2 regions of the Paenibacillus sp. J22R160 genome follow, and region 2 is predicted to be linked to the other one. Evidence: a T-box and tRNA genes for the amino acid it is inferred to sense, from the RefSeq annotation. Region 2 holds a T-box; the other holds one or more tRNA genes.
What was found. The T-box of region 2 lies ahead of ileS (isoleucine--tRNA ligase). A T-box ahead of a tRNA ligase gene usually reads a tRNA of that ligase, here a tRNA-Ile.
Positions count from the first base shown of each region.

Region 1: it encodes a tRNA-Ile, which carries the amino acid that the T-box ahead of ileS (isoleucine--tRNA ligase) is inferred to sense. The anticodon was not compared.

Region 1 is NZ_JCAUAU010000002.1:197,808-202,236, reverse strand. It holds gene AC58UW_RS04250 (DUF2277 domain-containing protein) at 26-313, opposite strand; gene AC58UW_RS04245 (hypothetical protein) at 493-990, shown strand; gene AC58UW_RS04240 (hypothetical protein) at 987-1,484, shown strand; tRNA gene AC58UW_RS04235 (tRNA-Ile) at 1,634-1,707, opposite strand; tRNA gene AC58UW_RS04230 (tRNA-Met) at 1,718-1,794, opposite strand; gene AC58UW_RS04225 (hypothetical protein) at 1,885-2,049, opposite strand; gene AC58UW_RS04220 (hypothetical protein) at 2,208-3,959, opposite strand; gene AC58UW_RS04215 (efflux RND transporter periplasmic adaptor subunit) at 3,984-4,429, opposite strand, start outside.
Region 2 is NZ_JCAUAU010000033.1:25,965-30,393, reverse strand. It holds gene AC58UW_RS32100 (PhnE/PtxC family ABC transporter permease) at 1-471, shown strand, start outside; gene AC58UW_RS32095 (GNAT family N-acetyltransferase) at 841-1,827, opposite strand; T-box leader at 2,004-2,257, shown strand; gene ileS (isoleucine--tRNA ligase) at 2,307-4,429, shown strand, end outside.

The sequences.
Region 1 (4,429 bases), on a different contig from region 2:
ACCTAAGTAGGTAAAAGCCTTTTTGTTAAGACTCCAGTTTTTTTACGGTTCCAAACCGTTTGGTGTTTCTAGCGCGTGCACGCTCGATTTCGATTTCTCGATTGCGCGGCTCTGCATGAGTGACGAGTGAATCCATTAACTGGCGTGCAGCTAGCGACACCTCGCTAACAGCTCGGTTGAAAGCTTCCTCATTGGCCTTGGAGGGCGCGGTGAAACCCGAAATTTTTCTAACGAATTGTAGGGAAGCCGCCTGAATCTCAGCATCTGTAGCAACTGGATTGAAGTTAAAAAGCGGCTTAATATTTCGGCACATAACAAGCAGCTCCTTTGCAATTTTTTTGAATCGGTGAACGTAAGCAGAAGTCATAAAAATAAAATAACATGAGCTGAGCACTCAAACCAACTAATTTACGAAATAAGATTTTCTAGCATAAAAAAATCGCATCGCACGAATACTTTACCAGTATAGTCTAATTATGAAAGAGGACCGCTATGTTCGTTGCATTTATCTTAAGCCTGATTCTGTTCGTTGAGATCGTCTTCTTTGTCATCTCATGGCCCAAACTGCAGCGTCGACTTCACGTCATCGAACTGACGGCGATCATTATGTTCGCCTCGGTCTTGCTGCAGCAGTCCATCTATATCATCGACATCAATTTGAGTTTAAAAAATATCTCCGAGCATCCGCTGGACGTCATTGTTATGAGGGTCAGTCAAATTATTATTTTTCCGATGCTAATAGCTTGGCATTTTTACTACATGGCAAATGCGAAGGGAATACGGGGCAGTCGTCTGCTAAGCATAATTATTTGCGCTCTTGTATTATCTTTTATAACATTCCTATTTAGAATCCTCGGTTGCTTGCATTATACGGGTTGGAAAGAATTGTATAACATTCTGCTCTACGCCGGTATTCTCGTGCTGACTGAGATGTTCGATTGGCTGCTAAGGCTATATCCATTACGCAAGAATGGAGGTAGCGCGTCATGATATTAGTCGCACCCGAATCCTTCGATAGAAATGAATGGTTCATTATTGGTGCCTCGCTGGTATCCATGTTGGTTATGCTGCTTTTAAAGCGTCGCTTTCCGTCGATCGTAATCTGGTATGTGTTCCTGTTCAACTTCTATCTTGGACTTGTGGTCGATTTGAGTATAGCATCTATGCCACTGGATTTGTACGATGTTAATGATTCTAGCAAGTACGAATGGTTCGACGTTATTTTGTACTTGTTCTGCTACCCACCTTCCGCCTATGTGATCATTTACTTCTATGATCGATGGAATTTAAAGGGGATGCGATTGGTCCTGTATCTGATTGTCTGCGCTTTAATTACAACGGGCCTTGAGGGACTATCCGTATGGGCGGAAGTGTTTCATTACAAAGGCTGGAGGCTGATCTATTCCTTCCCTGTATATATGGCCGTATACCTGATGAATATCGGCATGCTAAAGTTCATACGCAAGAATTTAGGTAGGGTTTAAACCACGTACCCTAACATTGTTGTCCGAACTGCATGCGAGGTATTCCAAACACAAGCCCCTCATTTCCATCAAATTTATGATGAGAATGAGAGGCTTGTTTGATGTCTAGAAATAACAAAAACCCTTATAAATCAAGGGTTTTGATCGTATGGGCCCAGAGGGACTCGAACCCCCGACCAATCGGTTATGAGCCGACCGCTCTAACCAACTGAGCTATAGGCCCAAATAAAATTTGGTTGCGGGGGCAGGATTTGAACCTGCGGCCTTCGGGTTATGAGCCCGACGAGCTACCGAGCTGCTCCACCCCGCGTCATGTTTGCCGCTCAACAGCGACAAAAATAAATATACACTAAGCGCGAGTGGTAAGTCAAGCGTTAATTTTTAGATAAAATGCAGGAAATTACGTATTGTAACGAACGCCGAAACGTCCCTTCTTCGACTTGAAAACTTCTACTTCTTGCGGGCACTCATACCCATAAATCCACCAGTCTTCTTCCATTCTTTTCGCCAAACAGCCCGCTTGAAACTTGGAATCATATAATTTTGCCCAATATATCCAGTTCATCGCAATCACTCCGTTTTATTTGAATCGATAATCCTATCTTATCCAAAAGCAGGCCGTCTTATGAGTCTCATCTCCTGCACATCCTGACTGCGCACTAAAAACGAAAAAACCACTTAGCAGTGCTTCATGCACCACCAAGCGGTTTAACCATTGAACCATTATTGTTTGAAAGATGTAAGGAATCGTTTGACCGTTTCTCCGTATTCGTTCGTAAAGGTCTCATATACTTTGACTTGAATCGGGAAATCTAGTTGACTAGAACTCGCATTAAAGTCAATGGTGTTCGAACCACTGTACATTCTTCCTTCACCTGATAAGTCTGTTGTCGTTTTTCCAACCGGATTACCGACATTATCAAAAAGTTCGAAGGAAAGCTTGCTATTAAACTTATCCACTGTCACTTGTTTATCTGTTTTGATGTCCAGATCCAGCTTCAACTTGTAGTCGTATGACATTGCAGCTAGATAAATAGCTGAGAGGCTCCAGTCCTTAATAGTGATTTCGTAAGGGTATACGTTAAGAACATTACTGGCCAGATTATTTGTCTGGACAGGTACTTTCGCCGTTGCGAGCAATGATTTGTACGTCGTCTCTCCGCTTGCCTGCTGGCTGTATAGGTTCATCTTCAAGCCCTCGCCTGTTTCTGATGCAGGAAGAGAATAGGAGTAGCTGACAACATAAGAAGCCTTGGGAACAACACTAAGAGCTGTTGCCGCCTGTCTTTTGCCTCCATAAGCATAACCATCTTTACTTATAAGCTCGGTTTGAATCGCAGGAATAGGGATCGGGCGGTCGCTGTTATTTGTTAGTTTAAATTTGGCAACTGCCGTATTGAATCCATCATCTTCATTGTTTGTGACATGCAGTTCAACAAGCGACACATCGACATTGGATGGTACAAATTTATTCGTTGAATCCAGCTTGACTGGTGTTCCTAACGTGTAGGTTGGAGCCGGAATAACACCTTGTGTCGCTGCTCCAATAGGCAGTAAAATGTTCGCACGCCCTACACGGTAAGTTTCTTCTTGTAATTTGCCCTCACCCTGCGAGGCGAAGAAACTCTCAGGCGTCACGACATTCAAACTCGTAAATTCTGTGTCCAAATCGGTTGGGATAACGACATGGATATACCTTTTCTCACCTGGATCAAGCACTACGGAAGCTTCGGCGCGATTGCCAGAGTATACCTTACTTTCTGTTTTTCCGTCGACTCCGAAATTCGGAACTGTTAAACGTTCATTCGTTGAATTTACTACTTGAATTTGCACAACCGTTGATACGCCTTTGGCTGTGATTTCCTTATGGATATCCACTGGGATGAAACCTACAGATGACCTCAGAGACGGCAGTGTGAAAGGCTCTCCCCACTTCAGAAGCGCGGAGGATTTGGTGATCGTGCTGTCGCTGCCATTCCACACGAGCGCCGCGTCAACCGGAAGGCTCAGAAGTGTTGTTTCTTTTTTGGGATACACTTCCAAATCAACATCTACAAAGCTAAGCTCGCTTAGTTCAGCATTATCGCTACGTTCTACATTCGTCAGATAACTAATCTCTTGCTGTGTCTTTGGCAGAATAGACTTTGGATTTTTGGCACTTGGCTGCAACGTATATTCAATGCCATCCGCCATACGAACGCGCAATTCAAAATCAGGCACACGAGTTATTTTATCGGTTGTATTTTTAATGCGAATGACTGCTCCTAGCTTCGTTGTATCCGATTCATGCTCGTTGAGAATGCTTTTAATCTCCACTTCAACTTTATCTGTCAGCGAATAACTGGTGTTCGTGCTTGTTTGAGCGAAAACTGCCGAGCTCACACCCACCGCAGCCCATGCAGGAAAAGAAGCGGTAGTTAAAAGTGCAGCGGATAGTACAATGGTGGCCAGCGATCTCTTCATTTTCTTATTCACGTAGTTCTCCTCCTTGAGCTCGAGCTAGTTGCTCACTTTAATTTTATCTTGATCTTTCAGCTGGTGCTGTCCGGAAATCACGAGCATCTCGCCTTCCTTAACACCAGATAACACTTCTTGATTCGTTTCATTCAAACGACCAAGCTCAACCTTGCGCTTTTGAACCGTTTCACCGTTCACGATATAAACAAAGCTGTCGCCGCCTTCGCGGACGATACTAAGACTCGGGATAACCGGTACGATTTGTTCATCATCTTTGGTAAGCTCGACTTGAGCTTTGGAACCCGGTTTCAACTTGCCGTCAGGATTCGGGACCTCTAACTCCAGATCATAAGCCTTGGATTGACCATTGATCACATCAGATAAATACGTTACTTTAGCGTTGGCTTTGTCTGCAACGCCTGGTATGTAGAAAATAAGTTCACCTTTACCTCGAACGAGAGCCGCCGATGCTTCAGTCAGTTGAGACT
Region 2 (4,429 bases):
GCCGGAGTTGCTTTTATTCGGGCAGTTCCAACCGTATTATGGGTTTTAATTTTTGCTGTTGCAGCGGGACTTGGAAGCGTCGCGGCCGTCATCGGAATGACTTTCCATTCCATTAGCTATCTCGTCAAAGCGTACTCGGAATCCTTCGAGGAACTGGACAAAGGGGTCATTGAAGCCTTGAAGGCGAGTGGCGCCAACTGGTGGCAAATCGTGTTTCAGGCTGTGCTGCCATCGTCGGTCTCCTACTTGATCTCATGGACGTTCATGCGATTCGAGATCAACTTCGCTGTCGCATTGGCTATGGGGGCAGCAGCTGGAGCAGGGGGCATCGGGTTCGATATGTTCATGGCCAGTTCCTTTTATTATGATGTGAAGGAAATCGGAGCTATTACATATCTCATCCTTGCGTTTGCTATCTTGCTTGAATTGCTTGCATCTAAAATTAAAAAGAAATTAAGGGTTCATGGGTAAACATGGACGTTTAATAAAAAGCGCATTCACTCCATAGGGTGAACGCGCTTTTTATTGTAGGGGTAGCATGGCGTTATATCAGATACTGTTACGATATCTAGTGGCCGGAAATAACAGGAAAATCTACCGTTAATCTGCAATGCGAAGGCTCGGGGAATGGAATAGCGGGAGAAGCTCCTGCTAAATCTTCGATTTGCGGATGGAAACTGCTAAATCTGGTCGGATTAGCTGGAGAAATTCCAGTTACTGGGCTGAAGGTGGAACAATTGCAGAATATAGCAGGAGAAATCGGCGTTAATCATAAGGAATGGATCCACACGAAATCCTGCAAGCTCTCCTCCAAACCTCAAGTTTCCTCGCACAGGGTCCTCACTTGAGTTCGCACACCATCTTATAACTCCCAGCTTCCGCACGGAAACCGATCAGATCACGGTTAATTCGCAGCATGGGTGCATTCATTGAATCGTTGTGTGTCCTTAAATAAGGGACACCGCATGCTTTGGCGGTTTGTATACCGAGCATCTTTAAGGCGAGTGCTATGCGGCGGCCACGGTATTCGGGAAGCACACCAGTATACTCATGATACATAGCCCGTGTTTGTTCGTTCTGTTGGAGCGTGACAACGCCAACGTAACGATCGCCATCCTTGGCGATATGAATCCACTCCGGACGCACACCGGGTTGCGTGAGGGTCCATTTTTTCCATTCATTAAACCATGGAAAGCTGCCGGAGTAGCCGGGAATATCCGGATGAGTGATTTTATACAGCTCATAAAGCTTGTTCTCACCAGCTTCCACAGGCTCTTCCGCTAATGTAATGAAGCGAATCCCCGTTTGCTCGGCTTTGTTTATCGCGTCATACAATGAACCGCCATCGAACGCTGCCAAGTCCAGCACGGATTCGAACGTGTGCCGCTCCTTGATGTAGCCACGGCGCTGCGCAAAAGCAAGCGATCTCTCATCCGTTTCCCTCATGTAGTCGATTAATCGTGTAGCCTTGACCTTAGCAGCCCATTGATGAAGCGCATCGAATAAGGCTCTTCCGATCCCAACCCCGCGATTCTCTGGGTGAACAACAAGCGTATGACTTAAGGCTCCGGGCTCCGTCCATGGTGCTCGCCAGCAAATCGCGTAACCGACCACTCGCCCGTGTTCATCTTCCGCCACCCATTTGGGACGGTCCCATCCCATCAGCTCACCATCGTCATTGTAATGCAGCTTGCCCGGAGGAATGCTATCCTCGTCTGATTGCAGTCGTTCAGCCGTTGTCGGCTCTGACCAGATCAGATTCAACAGCGGTGAGACCGCTGCATAATCATCAGGCTGCCGCATCGTGCGAATTGTAAACGTTGACACGATAATTACCTCCACCTCAAATTAAATTAACGGATACAGTCATTATCCCATCCGCGGAGGAAAACTTCTTGGTAAAGTCTGGATATAAATAAAGATTCGGCCGTGAGCCCTTTTTCCGTCATTCATTTGACAATTCATCTAAAAAGGTGTAGAAATGAGTTAACTGAATGTTCTGAGTAAATTCATTGACGAGATCGAGTAAGCTAATCCCTTGTTCCCCAGAGAGTTGGTCCTGTGCTGAAAGCCAACGTTCAAGACTTAGCCGAAAATCCTCTCCGAGAAGGAAAGCTGAAGCCACTGGAGTAAGCTGACCCGGGATCCTGCCGTTACATGGGGCGCGTATGATGGTACGTAGACGGAGGTACCGAGGGTCTAGTTATGGATCAATCGGAACAAGGGTGGTATAGCGAGATACAATCTCGTCCCTTAGGGGACGGGATTTTTTTGTATTTATTCTAATAAGGGAAAGGATGTCCTGTATGAGAAAAGTGGATGTCAAAGAAAAAGCAAGGACCCGCGAGCTGCGCATCCTGAATCAATGGCAACAAAACGGAACATTCCGCGCTTCTATCGATCATCGGAGTGACAAACCGAACTTTGTCTTCTATGAGGGGCCGCCTACAGCCAATGGAAAGCCGCATATCGGTCACGTGCTCGGACGTGTAATTAAGGATTTTATCGGCCGGTACAAAACAATGTCAGGTTACCGCGTTGTGCGAAAAGCCGGCTGGGATACACATGGTCTTCCCGTCGAGCTTGGCGTGGAGAAGCAGTTGGGTATTTCGGGGAAACAAGAAATTGAAAATTATGGAGTAGCCGAATTCGTTCAACAGTGCAAAGACAGCGTGTTCGAATATGAGAAACAATGGCGGGAACTGACAGAAGCAATCGCATACTGGACAGACATGGATAATCCCTATGTTACATTAACGAATGATTATATCGAGAGTGTTTGGCACATTTTATCCGAAATTCATAAAAAAGAACTCCTCTACAAAGGCCATCGGGTCAGCCCTTATTGTCCTGATTGCCAGACGACGCTTAGCTCGCATGAGGTGGCTCAAGGTTATGAAGATGTCAAAGATTTGAGCGCGACAGCGGAGTTTCGCAGCACGAAAGGGCAGGAAATATTCCTTGCCTGGACGACCACCCCATGGACACTTCCAGCGAACGTTGCGCTTGCGGTCAACAAGGATATTGACTACGTGAAAGCCAAACAGAACGGTAAAATCTATGTCATTGCCAAAAACCTTGCTGAAAAAGTATTAAAAGAGGACTATGAAATCCTGTCTACGCACAAAGGGGAGGAATTCGTAGGAACCTCCTATGAGCCGCCTTTTGGCTATATCTCTGTGAATCGCGGGCATATGGTTGTCGATGCGGATTACGTAAGTGATGCGAGTGGTACCGGTATCGTTCATATCGCGCCTGCACACGGGGAGGATGACTACCGCACATGCCGCCAGCATAACCTGGATTTCGTAAATGTCGTGAATCTTGCTGGACGGTATACCGATGAGGTAGTTGATTTTGCCGGGCGTTTTGTTAAAGATTGCGATGTGGATATTGTCAAAAGCTTGTCAGAACGCGGTCTTTTGTTTGCTAAGGAACGTTATGAGCACAGCTATCCATTTTGCTGGCGTTGTAAATCTCCGCTCCTCTACTATGCGATGGAAAGCTGGTTTATCAAAACCACGGCTGTGAAAGACCAGCTCCTTGCGAACAACAGCCAAGTGAACTGGTACCCTTCCCATATCCGGGAGGGCCGTTTCGGGAAATTCCTTGAGGAGCTTGTCGATTGGAATATCAGCCGAAACCGCTATTGGGGCACTCCGCTGAACCTCTGGCTATGTCAGGATTGCGGGGCAGAGTATGCGCCAGGCAGCAGGAAAGACCTGTATGAGAAATCCATCACACCCATCGATGACAGTCTGGACCTGCATAAACCCTATGTGGATGCTGTAAAACTGCGCTGCTCTTGCGGAGGAACCATGGTAAGGACGCCGGAAGTGATCGATGTGTGGTTCGATAGCGGCTCGATGCCGTTCGCCCAGTATCATCATCCATTCGGTGACGAGAAGCTGTTCGAAGATCAGTATCCGGCCGATATGATCTGCGAAGGCATTGACCAAACACGGGGCTGGTTTTTCAGCTTGATGGCCGTATCTACCTTGTATAACGGAAAATTGCCTTACAAAGCGGTTATTTCAACCGGTCATGTTTTGGATGAAAATGGTCTGAAGATGTCCAAGAGTAAAGGGAATGTTATCGACCCTTGGGAAATCATTGAGGAATTCGGTGCGGATGCCTTCCGCTGGGCTCTGCTTGCTGATAGTGCGCCGTGGAACAGTAAGCGGTTTTCGAAGCAGATTGTGACCGAAGCGAAGTCTAAAGTCGTAGATACGATCAATAATACGCACGCTTTTTACTCGTTGTATGCCATGATTGATCAATATAAGGCCGAAGACTATCCGAAGCAAGCTTCCAAGAACGAATTAGATCGATGGGTGCTTTCTAGATTGAACTCGACCCTTCAGAACGTCTTGAAGGGGCTGGAGGATTATGATTTCCTGAACCCAGCCAAGCATATGGAAGCCTTTGT